DNA from 4 places in the Mesorhizobium sp. M0152 genome. Region 2 is predicted to be linked to each of the others. Evidence: predicted binding sites of a transcription regulator. Region 2 holds the regulator's gene; each other region holds the start of a gene.

Region 1 (5,243 bases), on a different contig from region 2:
CCTTGCCAGCTGCGCCAGGCGCCCTGCCGGCCGTTCCCCGTAGAGGTCGGCCAGCGACGCGGGCAAGACCAACGCCAGCACTCCGTTGCCGCGCTGCTCCCACTTCAGCCTTGGCATGATGCCGGGCATCGAGGCCGTCAGCAGGTAGACGACGCGCATCATCGCGGCCAGCACCCGCGCCCGTTCCAGATAACGCGGCGTCGCCAACGCCTTGATCTCGGGTGCGATCGATTCGTTGAAGATGCCGTCGTGACGATACGCATTGGCCAGCGCCAGAAAGGCGCGGCCGGGATGGTCGACACCGAAGAAGGAGGCATGCGCGATGATGTTGAGCGATTGCCTGCCGCGATATTCGGGATGCGCGCGCCAGCCGATGTCGGCCAGCAAGGCAGCCGCGTGGCGATAACGCGCCTCATCATCGGTCTCGGCGATGCCGAAGGCGGCGAAAGACCTGGCGGTCCAGTCGACCAGTTCATGCGAATGTGTGACCGAGCGCGAACGCAGCCGGGCGAGTTCCTCCGAGGCCGAAATCAACGGATCGGCCTTCTGCTCCGCCTTGTCGAGCAGCGAGTAGAGAAACCCTTCGCGCACACCGAGCGCCGAGACGATGATCTTCGACGGCTGCATCGCCGCCATGATCTCCTGCAGCACGACGGCGCCGTAAGGCAGCAACGAGCGGCGGTTCTTCGAAACGCCTTCGATGCCCTTGACCTTCTCGATCTCGCTTTTGGCCACTTGCCGCAGGAAATTGGCGGTGCTTTCGACGCCGATCTCGTAATGATGCATGACGCCAAGCGGATAGTTGTTCATTTCCATGTGCAGCCGGGCGAGATTTCGCCAGGTGCCGCCAACCGCGTAAAAGGGCCTGCCCTGTCCACCCTTCAACAGCTTCGCGCGTCCCAATTCGTCGCGCGTGATCTTCGCCGCCTGGGCGAGCGAGTTCTTCGCCATGTCCTGCAGACGAAGGCCGCCCAGCGGCAGCGTTATGCCGTCACCGATCGCCTCGCCATTGACGTCGACCAGTTCAAGGCTGCCGCCGCCCAGATCGCCGGCAATGCCATTGGCCGGGTGGAAGCCCGAGATGACGCCCAGCGCCGAATAATGGGCTTCCTCACGCCCGCTGATCACCCGGATCTCGGTCTTGAGCACGTCTTCCGCACGGTGGATGAAATCGGGACCGTTGATCGCCTCACGAGCGGCGGCGGTGGCCAGCACGTACATGTGCTCGGCGCCGGCCTGATCGGAGAGCGCGCGGAAGCGGCGGAACTCCTCCATCGAGCGCGTCACGCCCTCGGGGTCGAGCTTCCCCGTCGACACGATGCCGCGACCGAGGCCGGCCAGCATCTTTTCGTTGAACAGCATGGTCGGCGACCGCGCCAGCCCTTCATAGACGACAAGTCGGATCGAATTCGAGCCGATGTCGATGATGGACAGCGGTCGGCGATCCTGCAGCCGGCCCTGGGAATCGGACAGCATCAGGCCGCGGCGTTCTTCTTGCGGCGCTTGAACTGCGCGATCCGCTTCGGTGCGTGCGATTTCAACGCGTCACCCCGTCCAGACAGGCTCGGATTGGTCATGAAATATTCCTGCGCGTTGAACGGTTCCTCACCCTCCTCAAGCACGACGCGCCGGGAGGTTCCGTCAGCCAATACGTCGAAACTTTGCTGATTGTCCATGATGTTGCCCAGCATGATCTGGCCCAGAACCTGTTCGTGCACAGTTGGATTGGTGATCGGCACCATGGTCTCGACGCGGCGGTCGAGGTTGCGCGGCATCAGGTCGGCCGAAGAGATGTAAACGATCGCCTCGTCCGCCGGCAGGCCGTGGCCATTGCCGAAGCAATAGATGCGGCTGTGCTCGAGAAAACGGCCGACGATCGATTTTACACGGATGTTTTCCGACAGGCCCGGCACCTGCGGCCGCAGGCAACAGATGCCGCGCACGACGAGGTCGATCTCGACCCCGGCGCGGCTGGCGTCATAAAGCGCATCGATGATAATGGGATCGACAAGCGCATTCATCTTCATCCAGATGCGCGCCGGCCTTCCCTCCAGCGCGTGGGCGGCTTCGTCGGAAATGTGCCGCAGGATGCGGTTTCGCAACGTGAACGGCGAGATTGCCAGCCGCATTTCGGCGGTCGGCTCGGCATAGCCGGTGATGAAATTGAACAGCTGTGCGACGTCGCGCGCGATCGTCGGGTCGGTGGTGAAGAAGGACAGGTCGGTGTAGATGCGCGCCGTGACCGGATGATAATTGCCAGTGCCGAGATGCACGTAGTTGCGCAGTTTGCCGTCCTCGCGCCGCACCACCAGCGACATCTTGGCATGGGTCTTCAGCTCAAGGAAACCGAACACGACCTGCACGCCGGCACGCTCCAGGTCGCGCGCCCAGCGGATGTTGGCTTCCTCGTCGAAACGCGCCTTGAGTTCGACCAGCGCCGTCACCGACTTGCCGGCCTCGGCCGCGTCGACCAGCGCACGCACGATCGGGCTGTCGTTGGACGTGCGATAGAGCGTCTGCTTGATCGCCACCACTTCGGGATCGGCCATCGCCTGGCGCAGGAACTGCACCACCACGTCGAAGGATTCATAGGGGTGGTGGACGACGATATCCTTCTCGCGGATGGCGGCAAAACAGTCGCCGCCATGCTCACGAATGCGCTCGGGAAAGCGCGGATTGTAGGGTGTGAACTTGAGATCGTCGCGGGGGACGGCGACGATCTCGGAAATCTGACTGAGCGCCAGCGGGCCGGTCAGGACGCTGATACGGCTTGACGAAACGCTGAGTTCGCCGGCGACGAATTCGCGCAGTTCGGCCGGCATCAGCATATCGAATTCGATGCGGATCACCGAACCGCGACGGCGGCGCTTCAGCGCCGTCTCGAACAGGCGCACGAGGTCCTCGGATTCTTCCTCGACCTCGATATCGCTGTCGCGGATGATGCGGAACGTGCCGGAACCCTTGACCTCATAGCCTGGGAATAGCTTGCCGATATAGAGACCGACCGCTTCCTCCAGCGGAATGAAGCGGACATGGTGTTTGCGGTCCGGCAAGCGGATGAAGCGCTTCAGCGCCACCGGCAAGCGCAGAAGCGCACTCATCTCCTCGCCGTTCTTGCGATGGCGCAATTGCAACGCCATCGAGAAACCGAGATTGGGGATGAACGGGAACGGGTGCGCCGGGTCGATCGACAGCGGGGTCAGCACCGGAAACACCTGGTCCTGGAAATGCTCTTCCAGCCAGGTTTTTTCATCCTTGGTCAGCGCATCGCGGGTGATGCTCTCTATGCCTTCCTTGTTGAGCAGCACCATCAGCGCCGAAAGGCTCTTCTGCTGGTCCTCCTGCAGCCGCTCGACCTCGCGCAGCAACTGTTCGAGTTGCTGTTGGGGGGTGCGGCCGTCGGGGCTCTTCAGCACGATGCCCTCGCGGACCTGGCCGGCAAGGCCGGCGACGCGCACCATGAAGAACTCGTCGAGATTGGCGGCCGAAATCGACAGGAAGCGGACGCGCTCGAGCAGCGGATGATTGAGGTTCAGCGATTCCTCGAGGACGCGCCGGTTGAACTGCAGCCAGGAAAACTCGCGATTGACGAAACGGTCCGGGTTGCCGCCTTCCGGGCTCGCCGCCTCGACATTGATGAATTCACTCTGTACCGGCTTCAGTTCGTTCATGGTTCCTGCTCGTTTCGCATCCACTAGCCGGCTAGAGCGCCGCGCGCCCTGGCGACGCGCAAAGGACGCCCTACCCACTTCAAAGCGACGCATGACCCTGAAAACCGACACCGGTTTTCGGGATCATGCGTTAACCGGCTTAACTTATCCTCTGACAGGCTTTTGCGACAGTTTCATTTCATCGAACTTGCAAACAGACCGGTTATGATCCAGATGCAGAAGAGACTGCGTTAAGGAGACGATGATGGCTGGCGGTTCCATTCCCCATTTTCAGAACGATGCGGGCCACCCGGCGATCGACATCGGCGTCAAGGAATTCATGTGCACGGGCGCCAATCCGCCCTTCGACCATCCGCATGTATTTCTCGACATGGGCGACGACAATGAGAAGGTCTGCCCTTATTGCTCGACGCTCTACCGCTATTCGCCGCAGCTGAGGGCGACGGAAACGTTGCCGGCAGGCTGCCTCTATATCGATCAGGCCGCCTGATCCCGTCGCGACAAGGCTGATGGACGATACGCGGTCCCGGCAGGTCGTCATCGCCGGGGCCGGCATCGCCGGGCTGACCGCAGCACTTGCCTTTGCCGAACGCGGCTATCGCGTAAAACTGTTCGAGCAGGCGCAGCGCCTTGAAGCAGTGGGCGCCGGGCTGCAACTGTCTCCCAACGCTTCACGCATCCTTCGCCAGCTTGGCGTTCTCGATCGACTGCCGGCTGCGGTGCGGCCGGAGGCGGTGGTGTTGAAGGACGCCGCGACATTGCGCGAACTGGCGCGCGTGCTGCTTGGACAGACCGCTGAGAAGCGTTGGGGAGCGCCTTATCTCGTCGCTCACAGGGCCGACCTGCAGAGCGCGCTGATGGCCCGGGTTGCAGAGATGCCGGATATAGATCTTGCCACCGGTGCGCGCGTCGGCAGCGTTGCCGCCAGCGGCCATGGCGTCACGGCGACATTCGACATCGACGGCAAGATCGCCCAGTCCCAAGGCGTCCTGCTGGTCGGTGCCGATGGTGTCTGGTCTTCGGTGCGCGCGATCGTCGATGCGACCAACGGCGCCACCTCGCCACGAAGCCGCTTTTCCGGCGAATTGGCCTGGCGCACCACCATCGCGGCCGATAGCGCCGCCGGACAGGCCTTTGCCGCGATCGGCGCAACCGACTGCGTCACGACCTTCCTGCATCCGGGCTTCCATATGGTGGCATATCCCGTCAGCAAGGGGGATGCCTTCAATCTTGTCGCCTTCACCAAGGGCGAGCGCATTGCCGAGGGCTGGTCCGGGCATGCCGATCCCGGCATTCTCGCCGGCGCCATGCGCGGCACCGCGCCAGGCCTTCCAAGGCTGATGGAACTGGCCGGCCCGTGGCTGACCTGGCCGCTCCATACGGTCGACCCGAAGCAGCGCTGGACCATGCCGGGCGGCATCGCGCTGATCGGCGACGCGGCGCACGCGATGACGCCATTCGCGGCGCAAGGCGCGGCGATGGCGATCGAAGACGCCGCAATGCTTGCCGGTGCCATGGCCGATTTCCCCGACGATCCGGCACAAAGTCTTAAAATCTGGGAAGGCCTGCGGC
Region 2 (8,236 bases):
CCTCGTCCTTCTTGATCCAGCCTGCGTCGATGACGAGGTTGAGATTATCCTTGGTGATGGCAACCGGGGTCAGGAACAGCGACTTGACGGTGTTGCCGCCCGGGGTCGTGAAGTCCTTGGCGCCGGCGATCTCGGCCGTCTTCTTGCCGTCGGCCAGCTGCGAGGCGATCTCGGCGGCGGTCTTGCCGAGCTCGCGAGCATCTTTCCACACCGACACGGTCTGCGTGCCGAGCGCGATGCGGTTCAGCGCGGCGTGGTCGCCGTCCTGGCCCGAGACCGGCACGGTGCCGGCAAGACCTTGCGCCGTCAGCGCCGCGACGACGCCGCCGGCGGTGCCGTCATTGGCCGCGACCACGGCGTCGACCTTGTTGTCGTTGGCGGTCAGGAACTGTTCCATGTTCTTCTGGGCGTTGGCAGGCAGCCAGCCGTCCGTGTAAGCCTCGCCGACATTCTTGATCTTGCCGCTGTCGATAGCCTCCTTGAGCACTTCCATCGAGCCCGAGAACAGGAAATCGGCATTCGGATCGGAACCCGAGCCCTTGATGAAGACATAGTTGCCTTCCGGCTTGGCCTTGAACACTTCGCGGGCCTGCATGCGGCCGACTTCCTTGTTGTCGAAGGTCAGGTAGAAGACGTCCTTGTTCTCGATCAACCGGTCATAGCCGACGACCGGAATGCCTTCGTCCAGCGCCTTCTGCACCGCCGGGCCAATGGCCGAAGCATCCTGCGCCAGGATGATCAGCGAGTTGGAGCCCTGCGAGATCAAGCTCTCGACATCGGTGAGCTGCTTGCCGGGATTGGACTGCGCGTCGGCGGAGATGTACTTGTCGCCGGCTGCCTCGATCGCCGTTTTCATGGCGGCTTCGTCGGTCTTCCAGCGCTCTTCCTGGAAGTTGGACCACGAAACGCCGATGACCTTGTCCTTCGCCTGGGCGACCGACGCAAGCGTCAGCGACATGGCGACACCCGCCAGGATGGCAGCTGTGAATCTTCTCATGTTATCCTCCCTGCGCCGCGTAAGGCGCGACCAAACTGGCCCGAAGGCCGGCACAGAGGCTCTATTTTTTCGAGCCTCGAAAAAACACTGGTCCATCCCCGGAACGCTGTCAACATCGATTCTGATGGATTTTGATGTCCTCTCGAATTTTTTTCGAGCCCCGAATAAATAATGACAGCACCGCATGCTTCTGCCAGTATTTGCCCACGTTGCCGGCAGCGTTCGAGGGACAGGAAGAACCACGGCGACAGGGAGGATATGAGAGAAGCATGTCGGTCGGAATCCGTCACGACGATTTGCGTCGGCGCAACCGGGCGATGGTGATCGCGGCCGTACGCCGTGCCAGCCAACCCTCGCGCACCGAGATCGCCGCGACCACCGGCCTCAGCCACTCGACCATATCGGCGATTTCCTCCGACCTCATCGGCGAAGGCATCCTGACCGAGGGCAAGCCGAGCGAGACGGGCTCGCTGAAACGCGGGCGCCCACAGGTCGGCCTCGGCCTCAACCCGGAGGCGGCGGCGGTGATGACCGTGGTGCTGTCGCTGAACTTCCTGTCCGTCGCCGTCATCGACTATGCCGGCCAGGTGATCGCCGAGGAGCAGCGCCGGCTGGACACGCTGACCATGGCGCGCGAGGCGCTGATCGGCGAATGCGTCGCCATCGTGCGGCGCCGGATCGAGGACCCCGACCTCGACGTCCGGCGCGTCGCCCGCATCGCGCTGGCGATCCAGGGCATCACCGACACCGATGCGCGGTCCATGCTGTGGTCGCCGATCACGCCGCAGACCGATATCGCCTTCGCCGACATACTCGAGGCCGAGTTCGGCATTCCCGCCACCACGGAGAATGACTGCAACATGATGGCGGTGGCGCTGCGCTGGCGCGATCCCCAGCGCTATCGCGACGACTTCATCGCCATCCTGCTTTCCCACGGCATCGGCATGGGCCTGGTGCTGAAAGGCGAACTGTTCACCGGCACCCATTCCTCGGGCGGCGAGTTCGGCCACATGATCCATCGGCCAGGCGGCGCGCTCTGCCGCTGCGGACGGCGCGGCTGCGTCGAGGCCTATGCCGGCAATTATGCGATCTGGCGCAATGCGAGGCAGCTTGGCGAGGACACCGAGCCGGTCGACGTCAGCGACGCCGACATGCGTACGCTGGCGGCCTCGGCGCGCGAAAAAGACGGACCGGAGCGCGAGGCCTATCGCAAGGCCGGCGAGGCGCTCGGCTATGGCCTCGGCAGCCTGTTCGCGCTGATCGACCCGGCGCCTGTCGCCATGGTCGGCGTCAGCGCCGCCGCTTTCGACCTGATCGAGCCGGCCTTGCGCGAGGCCATCGCCCAGACCGCCGGCGGCCAGCACTCGGAATCGATTTCCTTCGACACCGAGCCCAACGAACTGCCGCTGATCAGGGAAGGTTGCGCCATGCGCGCGCTGACCTTCGTCGACCAGGAGATTTTCGCGCCTGGCGTGCAGGCGAGAGCTGGCACTGGAAAGAACGTAGCCTGAGTGGCGTCCGCCGTCGATGCCGCAGACCATCGTCGATTTTGGATATTGCCGAAGTCGTCCCAATGTCGTCATCCCAGGGCGCAGCAGGAGCGAAGCTCCGTCGCGGAGACCCTGGGATCCTGCCGCGACCGTAGTCGTGGAGTGCAGGGGAGCAGAATTCTGCATCGTGGCAGCACTCCGAAGTCGCGGCACAGGATCCTCGGGTCTGCGCTGCGTCGCTACGCTCCTTGCTACGCCCGTGGATGACGAAGTGACTGCCGTTTTCGGCTAGTCGCAAAACCTCCGAGACCCGCCTTCGGAAGCCCAATCTGACGGAACTTCCGCGCCAAAGACCTAATCTTCCCTGATCGCGTAGCCGGCGCCGCGAATGGTGCGGATGACATCGGGCATGCGGCCATTGTTGACCGCCTTGCGCAGCCGGCCGACATGCACGTCCACCGTGCGCTCGTCGATGTAGATCGTCTCGCCCCAGACATTGTCGAGCAGCTGGCTGCGCGAGAACACGCGGCCGGGATGGCGCATCATGAATTCGAGCAGGCGGAATTCGGTCGGCCCGAGCCGGATCTCGCTTTTCTTGCGATAGACCCGGTGCGATTCGCGGTCGAGCACGATGTCGCCGACCTTGAGCACGCTGGACAGCACTTCCGGCTTGGCGCGGCGCAGCAGCGCCTTGACCCGGGCCATGAATTCCGGCGTCGAGAACGGCTTGACCAGATAGTCGTCGGCCCCGGTGGAAAGGCCGCGCACGCGGTCGCTTTCCTCGCCGCGCGCCGTCAGCATGATGATCGGCAATCGCTCGGTCTCGGCGCGCATTCGCAGGCGCCGGCAGAGTTCGATGCCGGAAACCGCCGGCACCATCCAGTCGAGCACCAGAAGGTCCGGCACGTTTTCCTGCAGCCGGATCTCGGCTTCGTCGCCGCGCGTCACCACCTCGACCTGGTAACCCTCGGATTCCAGATTGTAGCGGAGCAGCACGCCTAACGGCTCCTCGTCCTCCACCACCATGATGCGTGGCGCGATCATCGCCCGGTCACCCCGCCGTCAGGCCGCCGGCGCCGACATCGCCGTTTCGTCCTGCTTCGGACGATTGGCGGGCAGTTGCGTACCGGTCAGGACATAATAGGCATTTTCGGCGATGTTGGTCACGTGGTCGCCGATGCGTTCCAGATTCTTGGCGCAGAACAACAGATGCGTGCAAGCGGTGATGTTGCGCGGATCTTCCATCATGTAGGTCAGCAGTTCGCGGAACACCGAGGTGTATTTGACGTCGATGCGCTCGTCGTTGGCCCGCAGCGTCGTCAGCGCGGCGGCATCGCGCGCCGCATATTCCTCGATCACGCCCTGCACCTGGATCAGCACCAGCTGCGCCATCGCATCGATGGAATGCGACAGGTCACGCGGCGTGGCGGTGAGGCCGACCGTGCCGACGCGCTTGGCGATGTTCTTGGCAAGATCGCCGATGCGTTCGAGGTCGCCGGCCATGCGGATCGAGCCGACGACGTGACGCAGATCGTCGGCCATCGGTTGACGCTTGGCGATCAGCGTGATGGCGCGGTCGTCGAGCTCGCGCTGGCGCGCATCCATGATCGCGTCATCGGAGACGACGCGTTGCGCGAGAGCGTTGTCGGTGTTCAGCAGCGCTTTGGTGGCGCCGCCGACCATCGAACTGGCGAGGTCGCCCATGTCGCTGATCAGCCTGCTGATCTGCCCTAGATCCTCGTCGAAGGCTGCGACTGTGTGTTCGGCCATGACCTTGTCCTCGTGTCTGTAAATTCGCCCGGACTGCTCAACCGAACCGGCCGGTGATATAGTCCTGGGTGCGCTTGTCGTCGGGAGTGGTGAACATCTTGTCGGTAGCGCCCTCCTCGACCAGATAGCCGAGATGGAACATCGCCGTGCGCTGCGACACACGCGCTGCCTGCTGCATCGAGTGGGTGACGATGACGATCGTGTAGTTCTGGCGCAATTCGTCGATAAGTTCCTCGACGCGCGCGGTGGCGATCGGGTCAAGCGCCGAGCAGGGCTCGTCCATAAGGATCACCTCTGGCGAAACCGCGATGGCGCGCGCAATGCACAGGCGCTGTTGCTGGCCGCCGGAAAGACCGGTGCCCGGCTCTTGCAGGCGATCCTTCACCTCGTTCCAGATCGCCGCCTTTTTCAGGCTCGATTCGACAATCTGGTCCATGTCGGCCTTGCCCTTGGCCAAGCCGTGGATGCGTGGACCGTAAGCGACGTTCTCGTATATCGACTTCGGGAACGGATTGGGCTTCTGGAACACCATGCCGACGCGAGCTCTGAGTTCGACGACGTCGATGTTTTTGTCGTAGATGTCCTCGTCGTCCAACGTGATCCTGCCGGTTACCCGCGCCGAGTCTATGGTGTCGTTCATGCGGTTGAGGCAACGCAGGAAGGTGGATTTGCCGCAGCCGGAGGGGCCGATCAGCGCCGTCACCTGGTTCTGGCGGACGTCGAGATTGACGTCGAACAGCGCCTGCTTCTCGCCGTAGAACACGCCGACCTTGTCGCCGCGCATCTTGATCACTTCGTTCGACTTGGCGCTCATCTTGTCGCCCACTGCGTTTTCGAGGGACTGTTCGGTCATGATGTTCATACCAGATGCCTTCTTTTACCAGCGCCGTTCGAAGCGGCGCCGCAGCACGATCGCTGTGATGTTCATGGCCATGAGGAAGACGAGCAGGATGATGATGGCACCCGACATGCGCTCGACGAAGGCGCGCTCTGCCTCGTTGGCCCACATGTAGATCTGCACCGGCAGCGCCGTGGCCGGATCGAAAGGCGTCTTCGGATAGTCGGCGACGAAGGCGACCATGCCGATCAGCAGCAGCGGCGCGGTTTCGCCGAGCGCCCGCGCCAGGCCGATGATGGTGCCGGTGAGGATGCCGGGGGCGGCAAGCGGCAGGATGTGCTGAAACACCATCTGCATCTTGGACGCGCCAAGGCCGAGCGCCGCCGAGCGGATCGATGGCGGCACGGCGGCCAAAGCGGCCCGCGTGGCTATGATGATCGTCGGCAGCGTCATCAGCGTCAACACCAGGCCGCCGACGAAAGCGGCCGAGCGCGGCATGCCGAGGAAATTGATGAACACAGCGAGTCCAAGCAGGCCGAAGACGATCGACGGCACCGCCGCCAGATTGTTGATGTTGACTTCGATCAGGTCGGTGAGACGGTTCTTTTTGGCGAATTCCTCAAGATAGATCGAAGCCGCGACGCCGATCGGCAGCGCCAAGAGCAGCACGATCACCATCATGTAGAACGAGCCTATGATCGCCACGCCCATGCCCGAGGTTTCCGGGCGGCTGGAGGCGCCATAGGAGAACAAACCGGTGTTGAAATGCTCGGCCATCAAGCCCTCGGCCTTGAGCTTGTTCATCCACGCAATCTGCTGGTCCGACACCTTGCGGCGCGCTTCGTCGACACCGAGATCGATCTGGCCTTTGAAGGCGGAGTCGAGATTGGCGGCGGCGAGGATATCGACGTTCCGCGTCGTGCCGATGACCGACGGGTCGGCGGCGACGATGTCGCGCAGCTGGACGCGGGCACCCTCCGACAGGAACCCCTTGAGCTTCATGACCATCGGCTTGTTGGCGGGATCGATGCCGAGCTTGGCGATCAGCGCGTTGTCCGCAAGCTTGGGATAGTTTGCCTTGATCAGCACGCTCGAATCGGTGGCGCGCTTATTGGAGGGATCGATCACCTTCTCGTCGAAGCTGATCGGCAGCGTCACCGTCGTCTGCCAGAAGGCGGTGTAGCCCTTGGAGACGATGGTGACGAGCATGATGGCGAGGAACGCCAGGCCGACCGAGATCGCCAGCACGCCATAGATGCGGAAGCGGCGTTCCGCTGCGTAGCGGGCCTTCAGACCGATGTCGCGGCGCGGATGAGCTGCCGCCGGGACCACAGAACCCATGGGGATGTCGGTCATTCGTACTGCTCCCGGTATTTGCGCACGATGTAGAGCGCGACGATGTTCATCACCAGCGTCAGCGCGAACAGCGTAAGGCCGAGCGCAAAGGCGACCAGCGTCTGCGGCGAGTTGAACTCGAGGTCGCCGGTCAGCTGGTTGACGATCTTGACGGTGATGGTGGTCATCGCCTCGAATGGGTTGATGGTGAGATTGGCGGCAACGCCGGCGGCCAGCACGACGATCATCGTCTCGCCGATAGCACGCGAAGCGGTCAGCAAGATGGCGCCGACGATGCCCGGAAGTGCGGCCGGAAGGATCACCCGCTTGATCGTCTCGGAGCGCGTCGCCCCGAGGCCGAGCGAGCCGTCGCGCATGGCGCGCGGCACCGCGGTGATGATGTCGTCGGACAGCGAGGACACGACCGGGATCAACATGACGCCCATGACCAGGCCGGCGGTGAAGATACTCTGGCCCTGGATGAAGGGGGAGCCGCCGGTCAGCGCTGCCGAGAGATCGCGCAGGAATGGTCCAAGCGTGACCACGGCGAAGATGCCGTAGACGATGGTCGGGATGCCGGCGAGCAGTTCAAGCGCCGGCTTTACCACTGAGCGGACCTTGGGCGTTGCGTATTCGGCCATATAGACCGCGGACATCAGCCCGACCGGCACTGCCACCAGCAGCGCGACGGCAGCGATGTAGAGCGTGCCGGCCAGAAGCGGGATCAGGCCGAATTGGCCCTGGTTTCCGCCCGAACCCGCTGCGGCAAAGCGCGGGTCCCATACGGTGCCGAAGAAGAAGCTCATCGGCGACACGCTTTCGAAGAACTGGATCGTCTGGAACAGCATCGAAAGCACGATGCCGACCGTGGTCAGAATGGCGATGGTCGAGGCGGCGAGCAGCCCCCACAGCATCAGTCTCTCCACATTGTTCCTGGCGCGCGCCCGCGGCGCGATCTGCCTCAGCGCATAGAAGGCGCCGGCAATCGACAAAGCCAGGATTACGGCCGCACCGAACAGTCCAAGCCTGTCCTGGACCTTGTTCGCCTCGATGGCGATCGGGATCATGTAGTCCTGGGTGTCTGTCGCGAGCGCCACGCCCTTGGCGGCAAGCAGCGGCTGCAGTTCGGCAAAGCTTGCGGGCAAAACGGTGTTGCCATCGAGCTTGCGCAAGCCCTTGGACAGGCTCTTCACCAGGCTGACATCAAGTGCCTCGCTGGCAACCTTGCTGTCGGCAGTGCGCTCGGGCAGGACGGCGTGAATGTGCCGGTCGAGATAGAAGGAGGAGCCGACGTTCCAGACGGCAAGCAGCAGAAGGGCGGGAAGGACGGCGAGCAAGAAGGCCCACCAGCCGTGGTAATGGGCGCGCGAGTGCGGCTTCACGGTGCCATTTTCATGCGCCGCGGCGCGCTGGCGGCCGATCAGGAACGCGACCACGCCGATGGCGATCACAATGGCGAGTACGAGCAAGGACGACATGGACCGACCCCCGGGGAAATATAGTCGCCAGGCCTATCGCGGCAGGCGACAAGACCAGGGCGCGGACGTGGCCCGCGCCCTGGTCTGGAAGATTGATTACATCGACTTTCCGGTGGTGAACGCGTCGCGCTGGGCCTGACGTTCGGCGTCCGGAGCAGCCACCAGGCCGTATTCGGCAAGCGGGCCTTCCGGGCCGACCATCTGGTCGTCGAGGAAGAATTCGACATATTCCTTCAGGCCCGGGACGACGCCGAGATGCGCCTTCTTCACGTAGAAGAACAGCGGGCGCGAAACCGGGTACTTGCCGCTGGCGATCGTCTCGGTCGAA
Region 3 (8,236 bases), on a different contig from region 2:
GGCAGCCGTGGTCCAGGCGGCCGCCGGCGCCGACATTATCGCGCCGTCCGACATGATGGACGGCCGGATCGGCGCCATCCGCCACGCGCTCGACGCCAACGGCTTCCAGGACGTGGCGATCATGTCCTACGCGACCAAATTCGCCTCGGCCTTCTACGGCCCCTACCGCGAGGCGGTGGGGACCGCTGGCCTGCTCAAGGGCGACAAGAAGACCTATTATATCGATCATGCCAATTCCGACGAGGCGGTGCGCGAGGCGGAGCAGGACCTCGCGGAAGGCGCCGACATGCTGATGGTCAAGCCCGGCTTGCCCTATCTAGACATCATCCGGCGGCTGAAGGACGAATTCCAGATGCCGACCTTCGCCTACCAGGTGTCGGGCGAATATTCGATGATCAAGGCGGCTGCCGCCAATGGCTGGATCGATGGCGAGAAGGCGATGCTGGAATCGCTGCTCGCCTTCAAGCGCGCCGGCTGCGACGGGATCCTGACCTATTTTGCGCCCGAAGTGGCGGAGCTGCTGAAGGGATAGCAGTCCGGCCGTTTTGGAATTTTGGCAACAATCCGCTAGAATGAATTTATGAGCAGGAATGACGTCATACGGCAGTTGCAGAGAAACGCGGATGCTATCAAAGGCATGGGCGCGACTTCGCTTTATCTGTTCGGATCGATGGCGCGGGACGACGCGCGGCCGGACAGCGATCTCGATCTGTTCATCGATTATGATCCTGCGAAGCGTTTCTCGCTGATCGACCTGGTCGGCATCAAGCAATTTCTCGAAGAGACGATGTCAGCAGAGATTGATATCACCACCCGCGACAGCCTTAACCCAATGTTGAAGGCCGATATCGAACGATCGGCTGTGCGCATATTTTGATGGCAGCGCGTCGGATCGAACCGATTCTAGCCGAAATAATAGAGGCTTTGGATGGTATTATCGCTGCCACAACCGGTAAGACTCTGGATGACTTCAACAGCGACTGGCTGCTTCGACATGGCACCGAGCGCGGGATCGAAATCGTTTCCGAAGCTGCGCGACATATTCCGGAGGATCTGACAGCTCTTGCTCCTGAGATTCCATGGAAACAAGTTCGTGGAATAGGCAACGTTTTGCGTCACGAATACCACAAGACTTCCGGCGCGATAGTGTGGGCCGTGGTGACGGATAACCTGCTCCCCCTACGTCTTGTCGTCGAACGTATGCTCGAAGCGTCGAAGCCCCGATAATTCTGACTTCCAGCACGAGCTGCGGCGCACCCTGTTTCGCCCACTGTGCAAGTGCGATGTCGCTCTCGTGATATACAACCTCTCTCCTGACGATGAAGCATTTCGGACGTCGGCTTCGTCGGGCGTCGTCGAAAAATACCGCTTGCAAATCGCAATCAGTTTGCTACAAGGAAACTACTTGCAAAACACAATCGGTTATCGAGGAGACCTTTCATGTCCAAGCTTCGCGTCAATGCATTCAGTCTGTCGCTTGACGGCTATGGTGCCGGTCCGGACCAGGATCTGCAAAATCCGCTCGGCGTCGGCGGCCCAGCCGTGCACAAATGGGCCTTCAGCACCCGCACCTTTCGGAAAATGTTCGGCGAAGAGGGCGGCGCGACGACCGGCGCCGATGAGGATTTTGCGGCGCGCAGTTTCGAGAATGTCGGCGCATGGATCCTCGGCCGCAACATGTTCGGGCCGATCCGCGGCGAATGGCCTGACGACAGCTGGAAAGGCTGGTGGGGCGACAACCCTCCCTACCACGTGCCGGTCTTCGTGCTGACGCACCACGAGCGGGCACCCATCACGATGGAAGGAGGCACGACCTTCTATTTCGTGACCGACGGCATCCATTCGGCGCTGGAGCAGGCGAAGGCGGCGGCGGGTGGCAAGGATGTGCGGGTCGGTGGCGGCGTCGCCACCATCCGGCAATATCTGCAGGAGAGATTGATCGACGAGATGCATCTGGCGATCTCGCCGGTGTTGCTTGGGAGGGGAGAGAGCCTGTTTTCAGGGTTGGATATGCTCAAGCTCGGCTATCAATGTACCGAGCAGGTAGCTACGGCGCTTGCCACGCATGTGGCCATCAAGCGGGCTTAAGAAATAGTGTGAACGTGTCGTCTGCGACTGTGGTGATTGGCAAAACCCGTGGTGCGGATTTCTTTCTCCCCGTCACTATACGGGGAGAAATGCCCGGCAGGGCAATGAGGGGCGGCGCAACCGGTCGAATATTGCGTCGCCGGGAATATCACTGATGGCAACATGGTAGCAGAATAAATTGAGCCTACGCAGCGATTTGTGAGGATTCAACCATCGACGTCGGCGCCGCCCCTCATCCGCCTGCCGGTCCTCCGCAGCAGCTTCGGAGGGTGGACCGGCACCTTCTTCCCGTATAGTGACGGGAAGAAGGGAGTAGTCCATCAATACTTCTCCGGCACGTAAAGCTCGCCGGGCAGCACCTGGCGCTCGTATTCCGGGTTGAAGACGCGCTCCGGCAGCGATATCTCCTCGTGCGGCACTTCCTCGTAGGGAACCTGCTGCAGCAGATGGTCGATGCAGTTCAGCCGCGCCCGCTTCTTATCGTTGCCCTCGACGATGAACCATGGCGCCTCGGGAATGTTGGTGCGGGCGAACGTCTCTTCCTTGGCCTTGGTGTATTGCTCCCAGCGCACGCGCGACTCCAGATCCATCGGCGACAGCTTCCACTGCTTCATCGGATCGTGGATGCGCATGAGGAAATGCATCTGCTGCTCCTCGTCGGTGATCGAGAACCAGTATTTGACCAGCGTGATGCCGGAGCGCACCAGCATGCGCTCGAACTCCGGCACGTCGTGGAAGAACTCTTCCACCTGGTCCGGCCCGGCGAACCCCATCACCCGCTCGACGCCGGAGCGGTTGTACCAGGAGCGGTCGAAAAGCACGATCTCACCGCCCGCCGGCAGATGCGGGACATAGCGCTGGAAATACCATTGTGACTTCTCGCGCTCGGTCGGCGCCGGCAGCGCCACGACGCGGCAGATGCGCGGATTGAGCCGCTGGGTGATGCGCTTGATGACGCCGCCCTTGCCGGCGGAATCGCGGCCCTCGAAAATCACCACCAGCTTCTTCTTGTGATGGGCGACCCAGGACTGCAGCTTGATCAATTCCGACTGCAAGGCGATCAAGTCGCGAAAATACTGCATGCGATCGATCGAGGGCGGATGCGAGTTCTTGTAGATCTTGGCGATCTCCATCGACAGCGCCGGCTCCGATAATTCGAGCTCATAGTCTTCGTCGAGCGTGTCGGCGAGTTCTGCTTCGAGCCAGTCCTTGGCGGGAGAATTCTGTTTTTCCTCGGTCATTTTCGCTGCTCCGCTTGCAAGCCCTGTCGGTCACGTCAGGCGCTCCAAGCTCCTGACCTGCGTCCGGGAATGGCAACACCTGAGCCGACTTCAGTATAGGCCGGCAATGACGGTTTTATTGCAGCCTGGTCTTGACCGCCGCCGCCGCTACAAATCCGCGAGGCATGATCGATCCGTCGTCGTGGCATGGCGACAAACGATCCAAATTGTCCTACAAATACCTGCTACATCGGGGCTACCCTTCCCCTCCTTTTCCCAATGCAATCGCGAGGACCGACATGGAATACCGCACCCTCGGCCGTTCCGGCTTGAAAGTTTCGACACTGACCATGGGAACCATGACCTTCGGCGGCGCCGGCGCGTTTTCGGCTGTCGGCAAGACCGACCTCGACGAGGCACGCCGGATGATCGACATCTGCATCGATGCCGGCATCAACCTGATCGACACCGCCAATGTCTATTCGAACGGCATTTCCGAGGAGATCATCGGCGAAGCGCTCGGCGGCAAGCGCAAGGGCGACGTGCTGATAGCCTCCAAGGCGCGGATGCGGATCGGCAATGGTCCCAACGATGAAGGCCTGTCGCGCTATCATCTGATCCGCGAATGCGAGAAGAGCCTCAAGCGCCTGAAGACCGATGTCATCGACATTTACTTCCTGCACGAATGGGACGGTGCAACCCCGCTGGAGGAAACCATTGCCGCGCTCGACACGCTGGTTACCCAAGGCAAGGTTCGCTATGTCGGCTGTTCCAACTATTCAGGCTGGCAGGTGATGAAGGCGCTCTCCATCAGCGACAGCCACCACCAGCCGCGCTTCGTCACCCAGCAGATCCACTACACGCTGGAGGCGCGCGAGGCCGAATACGAGCTGCTGCCGATTTCGGTCGACCAGGGGCTGGGCGTGCTGGTGTGGAGCCCGCTCGCCGGCGGATTGCTTTCCGGCAAATACCGCCGCGACAGCCCGACCGCCCGCCAACTCGCCGGCTGGTCGGAACCGCCGATCCGCGATGAGGACCGGCTGTGGCGGATCGTCGATATCCTCGTTGAGATCGGTACTCAGCGCGGCGTGTCGGCCGCGCAGGTGGCCCTCGCCTGGCTGCTCGGCCGGCCTGCCATCAGTTCGCTGGTGATCGGCGCGCGCAGCGAAACGCAGCTCAAGGACAATATCGCAGCCGCAAGCCTTGCGCTCTCGGACGACGAACGCGGGCGCCTCGACACGGTCAGCAGGCCGCCCCTGCTCTACCCCTACTGGCACCAGCAACTGACGGCAAAAGACCGTTTTGGCGCCGCCGACCTCGTGATTGACCGATGCGGCGTCTGACCCGCGATTTTCGATCATCTGGCGGGCGATACCCGCCGGCGGCTAACCCGAAATGAAGCGCCAGACCTCTGCGTCCGGTTTGACCTGGCCGCTGAGCACAAAGTATTTATAGAGCACGAGCAGGGAGATCGCCTGCTCGGTCCGCTCGTCGGCGAATGTCCGGCAATAGGCGTTCGCGGCGGCGATGATGCGTTCGGCCCGTTCGGGGTGCCGCTCGAAATAAGCCACGCGTTCCGCGAGATCGGCGAAGTCCGATTCGAGCGGCACATAATGGACATCGGGTTCGAGTTGCTTTTCGGCAAACCATGTCTCGTATGTCGGCGGCGGCATCAAGCAAAGCGAGTTGGAATTCAGGATCCATTTGAGATTGGTCGCCACGTCATTGCCTTCGAGCGAAACAATGTAGCGATAACGCTGGTGCTGGCTGATGCTGAGATAGGGTTTGCTGTACTCGGCCGGTGCGTTCGGCTTGTGCGAGCCGGCGTCGCAGAACCGCAGGTCACACACCGCATCCAGAAATCTTGTCCGGATCGGATTGTTGAGATCGCCGCGCCAGACCACGGCCGGGAGCTTGTCGGCGAATGCGGTTGCATCGGCCGGCATCTGGAAGTGACGGAACTTGTCGAGCTTCATGATGACCGCGTTCTTGTCGTCGGCGCGGATCGGCCTATCCTTGACGATCGACGGCACCTTCGGCACGTCGATCACGTCGCCGAACTCCAGGTCGATCAGCAATCCGGGATCGAAGTAGCGGGCAAATTCCTTCAGGTCGTAATAGTACATGGTCGGCGTGAAGGGCAGCCTGTTGATGCGCACGGCATCGGGGCTGGGCACGAAGCCATCCTGCAGCTTGTTGTAGTAATTCAGGCGCCGGCGCGCCGCTTCGCCCGAAAGCCTCGCCATCTCCAGGTGAGCGCCCAATCTGCGGCGGAACAATGCCTGCGGGACGGCATCGCGCGCAAAGTTGCGCGCATAGTAGAAAACCCTTGCGGTCGTTCGCGCAATTGTGGCCATAGCTCACTTGATCAAGATAAACAGGCAGCTCTCAATAGGTCGGCGCCCCGGCACTTCCTACACCATTGTGCCGCGCATCTTGCAAGTCCCCGAACAGATCGTTGTGACGTCCGGATAGTTTCGCTCCGGCTGTTGTGTTTGGCAGCCAATGCTCCTAGGCAGGGTCAGAGCCCCAGGGCCAATCAAAAAAGGAGCCGGTATGGCGCGAGCACCAAACTACGATCAGGAACGCAAGGAACGCGACCGCCAGAAAGCGGCCAAGAAGGCCGAGAAGCAGGCGGCCAAGGTCGCGGCGCGGGAACGTTCGAAACCCGAGGGCGAAGGCGAGACTGAGACCGAAACGGAAGAATGACGGCATGCGGCCCGCGAATGCGGGCCGTGCCTCAATCTCCATTGTCGTCCTGTAATCAGGCAGGAGCCTTGTCGCTGACGAAAACGTCCACTTCACGCGCCGCCGCGATAAAGGCGCGCCTGGCGTTCATGGCCGGCTTGTCCCCGGCCAGCGCGTCGTGGCAGGCCTGCAGCGCCGCGCGATGCTTAGGGCTGCGCTTTCCGGGCCAGCTGTTGAGAAGGTAATCGGAAGCCTCCCTTGCCGAGCGCAGGACCTGAGTGCTTCCCGCCGTGACGGACTTGACGGTCACGGGTGTTTCAAATCGGTTGTTTTCCATCGCCGCTCTTACGCCATCGGCGCCCGTGAAGCGAGGCCGAAAGTGCGCTTCACGTTCGGCCGGAAACTTTTCGCATGGCCCTGCCCCAGCTAGGCAGCGACGACGGCAAATCCCCTGGCGCGAAGACCGCGTCGATCGTTGGCGAGCGACGTGACCAGCCGGTCGCGGCTGCCGATGATATGGGCCGAAAGCAAGCGCGCGGCTCCATCGCCGTCGCCAAGGCGTGTCGCCGCCAGAATGGCGCGATGCTCGGCCCAGGCGCGAACAAGCGCAGCTTGATCGCGAACCTCCAGCCAGCGAGCCCGCGACAGCCGTGTCATGGCATCGCGAACGGCCCGGAACAGGAATTCGTTGCCTGACAGGCGCGCCAACTCGATGTGAAAATCCATGCCGATACGATGCCATTCCTCGCGCGGCGTTTCGTTGTCGCAGGAATCGAGCATTGCCTCGATCACATCGACGGCGCTTCTGTCGGCTTGGGCGCTCGTCAGCCGCACAGCCGCGATCTCGACCGCCTCGCGATAGACCGCGATCTGCTCGAGTTCGGCCAGATTGATGGGTGAAACCGTCCAGCCGCGCCCGTCCCTGCCGACCAGCCCCTCGGTCTCCAGCCGCAGCAGCGCCGCCCTGACCGGGGTGCGCGAGGCGCCGAAGCGGCCTTCGATCCAACGCTCGGTCAGGCGCTCGCCGGGCCCGATCTCCAACCCCAGGATCATCTCGCGAAGCTGCCGCTCGACGTTCTGCATTTGCGACATCGCGTTTCCCTTTCGAGGCCGCATTGACAGCGGCGAGGCTGAGGTCCATGACGGATACCAGCTTGGTATCCCAAATTGGTATCCGCTACAATCCCCCCGACATTCGGCAGGCAAGGCAATGGCACAGGACAATACGCAACAGCAGGGCTACAACATCCACTGGCGGCGCAATCTCGCCGTCTGCTTCGCCGGCTCGTTCAGCACGCTCATTGCCATGACCCTGCTGTTGCCTTTCCTGCCGCTCTACGTCGAACAGCTGGGCGCCGAGGGCCATGTGGCGATCGTGCAGTGGTCGGGCATCGCCTATGGGGCGACCTTCTTCGCCGCGGCGATGGTCGCGCCGCTGTGGGGACGTCTTGGCGACCGCTACGGCCGCAAGCTGATGCTGGTGCGGGCCAGTTTCGGCATGGCGCTCTGCATGTCGCTGACGGGAATGGTCGAGACCGTCTGGCAACTGGTGCTGCTGCGCCTGCTGATCGGTTTTGCCGGCGGCTATTCCTCGGGTTCGACCATATTGGTGGCCATGCAGACGCCGAAAGACCGCTCCGGCTGGGCCCTGGGCGTGTTGTCGGCGGGGATCACGGCAGGCTCGCTGGTCGGCCCCCTGCTGGGCGGCGCGCTGCCGCCACTGATCGGCATTCGCGCGACCTTCCTGTTGTCCGGCGGCGTCATCTTTGTTGCCTTCCTGGCAACGACGTTCCTGATCAAGGAGAACACGCGAACCGAGGCGGCAAAAGCCGCGTCGGCGGCGAAACCGAAAAGCGGCTGGTCGCAGGTTCCCGACAAGCGTCCGGTCGTCGCCATGCTGACCACCGGCATGCTGCTCGCCTTCGCCACCATGTCGATCGAGCCGATCATCACGGTCTACGTGCAGCAGCTCATCGAGGATCAGAGCCGGGTGACGCTGGTCGCCGGCGTCGTGATGTCGGCGACAGCGCTCGGCGCGATTGTCTCCGCCTCATGGCTCGGCAAGCTTGCCGATCGCGTTGGCCACTGGAACGTCGTCGTCGGGGCGCTGGCCGTCTCGGCCCTGCTGCTCATCCCGCAGGCCTTCGTCACCAATAGCTGGCAACTGATCGGCCTGCGCTTCCTGATGGGCCTGGCGCTTGGCGGCCTGCTGCCGTGCATCACCAGCGTTATCAGGCACA
Region 4 (8,236 bases), on a different contig from region 2:
GCGCCCGGTCGCAGAGCGCCATCGCCATCGCCTTGCGCTCGCTCTGTCCGAAGACCAGTCCGTAGCCGCGGGTGAACTGCGGGGGTGCCTTGGCCGAGCCCTTGAACTGGTTGACCATCTGGCACTCGGTGACGCGGACTGTGCCGAGCGGCACCGCGAAAGGAAGTTCCGGCACATCGAGCTCCAGCTCGACCTCGCCGATGCGGATCTCGCCGACGAACGGATGGTTGCGGGCATAGCCGCGCTGCGTGGAATAGCCGAGCGCCAGCAGGAAACCCTCATCGCCGCGTGACAGCGCCTGCAGCCGGATATCGCGCGCCATCGGGAATTCCAGCGGCTCGCGAGTGATGTCGCCGGGAACGTGGTCTTGTGGCATGTCGCCATCGGGTTCGATCAGGCCTTCTCGGGCCAGGATCGCCGAGACGCGCGGCATGGCCTCCGCTTCGGTTTCGCGCAGCAGCGGCTCGGCAACGTCGCCGCCGGCGGCAAGCTCGGGATCGAGCAGCCGGTGCGTGTAATCGAACGTCGGACCGAGCAACTGGCCGCCGGGCAGGTCCTTATAGGTCGCCGACACCCGCCGCTCGACTTGCATCGAACCAGTGTCGATCGGGATGGTGTAGCCGAAGCGCGGCAGCGTGGTGCGATAGGCGCGCACCAGGAAGATCGCCTCGATCATGTCGCCGCGCGCCTGGACGATGGCGAGTGCGGCCAGTTCCCGGTCGTAGAGCGAGCCCTCGCTCATCACCCGGTCGACGCCAAGCGCCAATTGCTCGACGATCTGGTCGAGACGAAGGGCCGGCACCGAACGATCACCGCGCCGGCGGTCGGCGAGCAGGCTGTGGGCGTTGGCTATTGCGGCTTCGCCGCCTTTTACCGCGACATACATCTTACGCCTCCATCGTCGTGATGCGCGTCGTGCGCGGCAGGCAGGCTATGCCTTCTGATGTGGCGAGGATGATGTCGACGCCGCGCGGAAAACGCTTGATATTCTGCTTCCACTGCTCGACGAAATGACGCGGCATGCGCGCCGGCGCGATCGTGGCCCTGGTTTCAATGCCGGGGCCCTCGAGCAGAAGGAGAGCGCCCGAAACGAGATCGCTGACTTGCAGGATCAAGGTCGTCGAGCGGTCGGGATAGTCCTGGGTGCCTTGTGAAAAGCCGTCGAGCGCCATCATCTCGGCCGGAGCCGCGACGAAGGCGAAATGCGCATCGGCCGGCGTGTTGGCCAAGGGCGCACCGGTATGGAAACCAATCCAGGATTTGATCGCGGCGCAAGCCTGCAAAGACGGGTCCAGCCAAAGCGGCGTGTCGTTGTCGCACAGCGCCAACGCGATCGCGCCCGCGGTTGCGGAGAGCGGCGCCGGCGGGCGGGCGAAGGCCGGCAGGGGCTGCTCTGTGCCCGGCCGCGCCATCGCGTTCATGACGGCACGGAACACGCTCTGGGCGTTGAAGACCGGATCGGCGAAACCGCCCTCGATCGATTGTGCTGCGATGTCCATCAGTCTTCTCCGCGAACCATGGTGAAGAAATCCACCTTCGTTGCCGCCGTCTCGGCGCGGCGGCTTTCACGTGCGGCAGTCAGAGCCGACCGCAGAGGTGCGATAAGCCTGGTCTCGACCTCGTTGCGGTGGGCCGGGTCCTGCCACAGCGCGTCGGCGATTGCCGCCAGCCTTGCCTTCTGCTTGTCGCGGCCGAGCGCATAGCAATGGCCGACCTGTCCGGATGGCAGCCTGACCGTGGCGCGGGTAACCGTTGCCTCGCCGACATTGAACGGCGCACCGCCGCCACCGATGCGGCCGCGCATCGTGACCAGGCCGGTCTCCGGACCGCGCAGCAGCTCGGCTTCCGATGGCAGGTCGGATTGGTTCCAGAGCCGAACGATATCGTCGCGGCTGGACTGTGCCAGCGTTGCCATGGCGGCCTTGCGCTCGGCTTGGTCGCGGGCTTCCTGTCCTCGCATCAGCAATGGGTCCTTTTTGGCAGATTTGTCTATTGATATAGACGACTATACAAATTATACATATTACCTAACGCGAGTCCATGACGGATGGATGACAAGCGGTAGAAGGCGGGGCAATTCATGGCTGTAACGGCTGATAGCATCGAGCGCCGCAGCGGCGTCTCGTTGTGGCGGCAGATTGCCGACAAGATCCTGCACGCCATCGCCAGCGGCGATTTCGCAGAGAATGAGGCGCTGCCGCCGGAGGTGGCGCTGGCCGAGCGTTACGGCGTCAATCGCCACACTGTGCGCAGCGCCATATCGGCCCTTGTGCAGGAAGGCATACTGCGAGCCGAACAGGGACGCGGCACCTTCGTGCTGTCGCGAAAACGGCTGTCCTATCCAATCGGAGCGCGCACGCGCTTTTCCACGGGCCTGCAAGGGCAGGCGTCGGAGCGGCACATCGTGCTGCTCGCTTCCTCGGTCGAGCAGGCCAGCCAGCGTGTCGCGAAGGGCCTTGGGCTTGCCAAGGGAGCCGAGGTGATCCGGCTGGAAACACGCGGCGAGGCCGATGGGCGCCCGGTGTCGCGCGCCGCTGCCTGGTTCGATGCGAGCCGCTTTGCCGGCATTGATGCGGCGATGGCTGAGACGGGTTCGATCACCGCATCGCTGGCGCGTTTCGGCATAGACGATTATCTCAGGCAATCGACCGTGCTGTCGGCGCGCCATGCCGATGCGGCCGATCTCGCCGACCTTGAGCTGCAGCCCGGCGCCATCGTGCTGGTCACGGTCGCCGTCAACATCACGCCCGACGGCCAACCGATCCAGTTTTCCGAGTCGCGATTCCCGGCCGAGCGGATCGAGCTGAAACTGTCGGCGTTGTAGGGAGTGCCGGCCTATATGAGGCCGTGATCTATCTGACTCACGCGGATATCAGACCAGCTCGGTCGCGCTCACTTGTCAGCGGCTTGGCGTTTGAGGACCGCCTTCCCCCACTCCGTCTCGGCTTCGCCGAGCCACCTCTCCCCCCTCCGGAGGGAGAGGAAGGGCGCCCGCTGGCGGCGGGAGAAGGAGGGAGTCTGGTTGAGGAGCGTTAGCTGCAATGGGCTCGCACCGCTTCCTCTACCCCGTCGATCGGGGGAGAGGTGGTTCGGCGAAGCCGAGACGGAGTGGGGGTCGACCTGCGCGGGGCGTCGTCAATTCGGGCCGGTTCACCGCCTGCCATATTATGATCCTACCTCGATGACGGCCTTGATCAGGCCGGATTTCTCGTGCGCCCAGCGGGCGAGGTCGCGCGGCGTGCCGGCTAAAGTGGTGCGGTGGGTGACGAGCTTGGCCAATGGCACGGTGCCGTTGCGGATCGATGCGGCGACATGGTCGAAATCGGCACGCAATGCATTGCGGCTGCCGATCAATGTCATTTCGCGCTTGTGGAATTCCGGATCGGAAAAGACGATGTCGTCCTTGACGACGCTGACCAGCACCAGAGCTCCGCCATGCGCTACATGGGCGAAGGCCGATTGCACCGAGGCGGTGTTGCCGGTGGCATCAAAGACGACATCGAAGCCTTCGCCGCCGGTCGCCTGCTTCACCAGGTCCGGCACCGCGCCGCGCGAACCGTCGAGGGTCTGGAAGCCGAGTTCATTCGCCGCGAAGCCAAGTCTTTCGCTGCTCATGTCGAGTAGCGTCACATCGAGCCCGGCGATGCTGGCGAAGATGGCGGTGCCCAGCCCGATCGGGCCGGCGCCGATTACCAGCGTGCGTGCACCGGGATCGGCGCGGGAGCGTCGCACCGCATGTGCGCCGATGGCCAGGAATTCGACGGCTGCGGCATCAGCCAGCGACAGGCCGTTGGCTGGATAGAGGTTTTGTTCCGGGACAAGGATCTGTTCGCACATGGCGCCGTCGCGATGCACGCCGAGCACTTCGATCCGGACGCAGCAATTTGGCTTGCCGTGCCGGCAGGCGATGCACTTGCCGCAGGAGAGATAGGGGTTGATGATCACCGGCTCGCCAACGGCAAGCTCAACCCCTTCACCGGTTTCGACGATCGTCCCCGACACTTCATGGCCCATGATGCGGGGATAGGCGAGGAACGGGTGCTTGCCCTCGAATATATGATAGTCGGTGCCGCAGATGCCGACATGACTGACCGCCACCAGTGCCCAACCGGCAGGCGGTGCGCCCGGTGCCAGACGATCTTCCAGGACAAGGTCGCCGGGCGAACGGCAGACGACAGCTTTCATGTTTCAATCCAGTCTGTTCAAGGCACCGCCGGCCCTGAAAACGGCAAGGGCCGGCGGTTGATTGGGCTAGGCGATCTACTTGCCGCCGCGGCGGCGCAGGCCGTCGAAATAGACGATGACGATGATCAGCACGCCGGTGATGATGCGCTGCCAGAACGCATTGACGTTCAAAAGGTTGGCGCCGTTGTTGATGGTGGCGAGGATGAAAGCGCCGAGCAGCGGCCCGTGCACAGAACCGACCGCGCCGAACAGCGAGGTGCCGCCGATGACCGATGAGGCGATCGCCTGCAATTCCCATCCCTCGGCCTGGGTCGGATTGCCGATGCCGATGCGCGACGCCAGAAGCACGCCGACGAATGCCGCGCAGAGACCAGACAGCGTGTAGGCCATGTAGATGGTGCGCTGGACATTGACGCCGGACAGGCGTGAGGCCTCGGCGTTGGAGCCGACCGAGAAGAGATAACGGCCCCACCGGCTGTGATGGAGAAAGACATAGGCCGGAATGCCGACCAGGATCACCATCCAGAACAAGTTTGGGACGCCGAGGGAAGAGTTGCGGGAGAATTCCTGGAAGGCATCGTTGTTGATCGAGATCGAATTGCCGTTGGTCATCAAAAGGCCGATGCCGCGCAACGACGTCAGCGTCGCCAGCGTGATGATGAAGGGCGGCAGCCCCATCTTGACGATGCCGAAGCCATGGAACAGGCCGATGGCGACGCCGACCAGCAAGGTGATCAGGATGGCGAGGAAGACCGGCACGCCAGCATTGATCAGCATCGCCGCGATGACGGTGGCGAAGCCGACCACGGCGCCGACGGAAAGATCGATGCCGCCGGTGATAATGACGAAGGTCTGGCCGACCGCCAGGATCGCGATCATCGAGCCCTGGCGCAGCAGGTTCGAGATGTTGTTGGCCGAGGCGAAGCTCGACGTGGCCAGCGACAGGATGATCCACAGCAGCACCAGCAGCGCCAGCAGAGTCAGCCCGAACAGGGCGTTGTAGTTGCGCTTGGGCTTTTCGGCGGGGATCGCCTCGGTGCTCATGTCTTTCCTCCCAGCTTTTCTTGTTTCTCGGCGAGCGCCTGCGTGAGAATTTCCTCGTGATCGGCGGTGCGGAACCCGTGCGTGGCCACCAGCTTGCCGCGGCGGAACACGTGCAGCGTGTCGGCCAGTTCATAGACCTCGGGCAGATAGGACGAGATCAGGATGATGCCGGCGCCCTTAGACAGCAGTGCGCCGAACAGGCGATAGATCTCGGCCTTGGTGCCGACGTCGACGCCGACCGTCGGTTCGTCGAAGATGAACAGCTTGGCGCCATGCGCCAGCCATTTGCCGATAACGATCTTCTGCTGGTTGCCGCCGGACAGGCTGGACGCCAGCGCATTGCGCGTCGGGGTCTTGATCCTGAGATCGGCGATCTGGCGGTCGGCCTGGCTCTTCTCCTGCGCGCTGGAGATCAGCAGATTGTTCGAGATGCGCTTGTAGATCGGCAGATTGAGATTGAGGCCGACCGGCAGATTGAGGCACAGGCCCTGGTCGCGGCGGCTTTCCGGCGCCAGTGCCATGCCAAGCTTGATCGCGTCATGCTCGGAATTGATCTGGACTTCCTTGCCTTCCCACAGCACCTGGCCGGCCGATTTGCGATGGCGGCCGTAGAGCGTGGTGACGAATTCGCTGCGGCCGGCGCCGATCAGGCCGTAGAGCCCGACGATCTCGCCGGCGCGGACCGTCATCGACACATTTTCGAAGCCTTTGCCGGAGAGGTTCTTCGCCTCGACGATCGCTGCGCCCGGCGTGAAGTGCTCCTTGTGATAGACCTGCTCGATCGAGCGGTTGATCATCATCTTGACCAGTTCGGCGTCGTCGGTCTCGCTGATGTTTCTGGTGCCGACCAGCGTGCCGTCGCGCAGCACCGAGACACGGTCGGCAAGCTCGAAGACTTCCTCCATGCGGTGGCTGATGTAGATGATCGTCACGCCCTCGGCCTTCAGCCGGCGGATCAGGGTGAAGAGCTGGTCGGCTTCCTTGCGGGTGAGATAAGCGGTCGGCTCGTCGAAGATCAGGAATTTGGTGCCGCGCACGGTAGCGCGGGCCGCGGCGATCAGCTGCTGCTGGCCGATGGTGAGGTCGCCGAGCATGACATGCGCCGGCAGGTCGAAGCCGAGGTCGTCGATGATCTTCTGCGCTTCCTTGACCATGGCGCGCTGCTGCACGATGCCAAAGCGGGAGTTCTCCTCGCCAAGGAACATGTTGGCGGCGACGGTCAGGTGACGGCAGAGCACGACCTCCTGGTGAACGGCATTTATGCCGAGCGCCATCGCTTCGTACGGGGTCGCCAGCGCCGCCGGCTTGCCTTCCCAGACGACCTCTCCGGAGGTGCGCGGCATGACGCCGGTCAGAAGCTTGATCAGGGTGGACTTGCCGGCGCCGTTCTCGCCGACGATGGCGTGGATTTCAGCCGCCTTGAAGGCGAGGTTCACCGGTTTCAGCGCATGGGTGCCCGGGTACTTCTTCTCGAGGCCGCGCAGTTCGAGGATCGTCCTGCCGGGTTCCAGCACGGGGGCAGGATGCAGGTCTTGCGCCGTCGATGTCATGACAATCCTCCCAGATTGGCCTCGCTCCAGATTGGCCTCGCTATGTCGCACACGGCGAGGCTCTGACATACCCGCCGGGTCGGCCTGGCTCAGGCTGGTGAGTTTCCGGGGCAGCGAGGCCCCGGAAACAATGCGGATGCGCAATACTCAATTGAGCTTCGGATTGAGCAGCGCGTCGATCTTCGGATCCTTCATGTTGGCCTTGGTCACCAGATTGGCGCCGGTGTCGACATTGGCCTCGACCTTTTCGCCCTTCGAGGCGGCGAGCGCGGTCTTGATGCCGTCATAGCCCATCCGGTACGGATCCTGGACGACGAGGCCGGAAATGACGCCGTCATTGAGGAACTTGATCAGCTTCTCGTCGCTGTCGAAGCCGATCAGACCAACCTTGCCGGCAAGGCTGTTCTCGGCGATCGCCTGGCCGACGCCCTGCGCCATGATCAGGTTGGAGGCGAAGATGCCTTTCAGGTCCGGATTGGCGGTGATCAGGTCGGTTGCAATGTTGAGGCCGGTCGTGGCCTGACCGTCGGCGTATTTGTCGGCAACCAGTTCGAGACCGGGATATTTGGCCTTGAGCTGTTCCTTGAATCCCTGAGCGCGCTGCTCGAGCGAGCCGGCGCCGGGGAGTGCGGTGATCAAGGCAACCTTGCCTTCGACCTTGCCGCCATTGGCGGCACCAATGGCCGCCGCAAGTCCGTCAGCGGCGACGCGGCCACCCTGGATGTTGTCGGTGGTCAGGAACGAGGTGAAGGCCTTGGAGTCGGCGCCGGAGTCGATGCCGATGATCTTGACCTTGGCTGCCGCTTCATCGATCGGCTTGCCAAGCGCCTTGAACTCCGTCGGCGAGATGACGACGGCGGCCGGGTTGCCGGCGACGGCGTTCTCGAGGATCGAGATCTGGCCATTGACGTCGGTCTCTGCCTGGGCGCCGAGTTCCGGCACATTGACGCTGAGATCCTTGCCGGCCTTGCGAGCGCCGGCCAAAACGATCTGCCAATAGAAGGACGTGGTGTCCTTGACGATGATCGGAATGGTCACGTCCGCCGCCGAAACCGGCGCCGAATGCATGACGCCGGCGAGCATCGAAGCTGCCGCCAGCGCCATGACTGCGCGACGGTTGAGAATGCTGGTCACGAATTTCATAGGATTCCTCCCTAAGTCGCCCGGTGAAGGTTACTGAAGCTCCGTTCGGATAGGCGCGGCCCAAACAGAACTTTATCAATAAAAAACATTTACGCTGTTTTGATAGTGCATCGATCTGGTCGATGCAAGCGGTGTTTCGCGCCAGTCTTCTCCAAGGTCTGACCAAGACACATACACCGCGCTCCTCCTCGATGCAGTCCAACGCTCCCGTTCCATTCCGCGAAGCATATGGAATATTAATTCCAAGCGATCGTCAATATGGAATGTTCATTCTTTTCTGGGTCGTGCGATTGTAAAGCGTGGATTGCGATCCC

Evidence for each region. The regulator PhoB, encoded in region 2, activates phosphate uptake and scavenging genes when phosphate is short. The targets are predictions, from matches to a motif close to TGTCATNNANCTGTCAT.
Region 1: the regulator PhoB is predicted to act here: its motif matches at 3,836-3,852, upstream of NKJ26_RS28345 (RNA degradosome polyphosphate kinase).
Region 3: the regulator PhoB is predicted to act here: its motif matches at 3,436-3,452, upstream of ppk2 (polyphosphate kinase 2).
Region 4: the regulator PhoB is predicted to act here: its motif matches at 2,041-2,057, upstream of phnF (phosphonate metabolism transcriptional regulator PhnF).

The regions. Positions count from the first base shown of each region.
Region 1 is NZ_JAMYTH010000043.1:217-5,459, forward strand. Features, by position in the region: gene ppx (exopolyphosphatase) at 1-1,476, opposite strand, end outside; gene NKJ26_RS28345 (RNA degradosome polyphosphate kinase) at 1,476-3,671, opposite strand; gene NKJ26_RS28350 (zinc-finger domain-containing protein) at 3,916-4,161, shown strand; gene NKJ26_RS28355 (FAD-dependent monooxygenase) at 4,181-5,243, shown strand, end outside.
Region 2 is NZ_JAMYTH010000021.1:99,445-107,680, forward strand. Features, by position in the region: gene xylF (D-xylose ABC transporter substrate-binding protein) at 1-997, opposite strand, end outside; gene NKJ26_RS20955 (ROK family protein) at 1,267-2,508, shown strand; gene phoB (phosphate regulon transcriptional regulator PhoB) at 2,842-3,531, opposite strand; gene phoU (phosphate signaling complex protein PhoU) at 3,550-4,257, opposite strand; gene pstB (phosphate ABC transporter ATP-binding protein PstB) at 4,295-5,119, opposite strand; gene pstA (phosphate ABC transporter permease PstA) at 5,135-6,451, opposite strand; gene pstC (phosphate ABC transporter permease subunit PstC) at 6,448-7,908, opposite strand; gene NKJ26_RS20985 (PstS family phosphate ABC transporter substrate-binding protein) at 8,005-8,236, opposite strand, start outside.
Region 3 is NZ_JAMYTH010000006.1:16,334-24,569, forward strand. Features, by position in the region: gene hemB (porphobilinogen synthase) at 1-532, shown strand, start outside; gene NKJ26_RS08505 (nucleotidyltransferase family protein) at 581-877, shown strand; gene NKJ26_RS08510 (HepT-like ribonuclease domain-containing protein) at 877-1,227, shown strand; gene NKJ26_RS08515 (dihydrofolate reductase family protein) at 1,441-2,088, shown strand; gene ppk2 (polyphosphate kinase 2) at 2,409-3,329, opposite strand; gene NKJ26_RS08525 (aldo/keto reductase) at 3,608-4,651, shown strand; gene NKJ26_RS08530 (glycosyl transferase family 90) at 4,694-5,665, opposite strand; gene NKJ26_RS08535 (hypothetical protein) at 5,865-6,017, shown strand; gene NKJ26_RS08540 (DUF982 domain-containing protein) at 6,073-6,333, opposite strand; gene NKJ26_RS08545 (GntR family transcriptional regulator) at 6,423-7,088, opposite strand; gene NKJ26_RS08550 (MFS transporter) at 7,207-8,236, shown strand, end outside.
Region 4 is NZ_JAMYTH010000031.1:45,503-53,738, reverse strand. Features, by position in the region: gene NKJ26_RS25245 (carbon-phosphorus lyase complex subunit) at 1-886, opposite strand, end outside; gene phnH (phosphonate C-P lyase system protein PhnH) at 888-1,499, opposite strand; gene phnG (phosphonate C-P lyase system protein PhnG) at 1,499-1,960, opposite strand; gene phnF (phosphonate metabolism transcriptional regulator PhnF) at 2,081-2,824, shown strand; gene NKJ26_RS25225 (zinc-binding alcohol dehydrogenase family protein) at 3,166-4,185, opposite strand; gene NKJ26_RS25220 (ABC transporter permease) at 4,261-5,229, opposite strand; gene NKJ26_RS25215 (sugar ABC transporter ATP-binding protein) at 5,226-6,779, opposite strand; gene NKJ26_RS25210 (ABC transporter substrate-binding protein) at 6,927-7,922, opposite strand.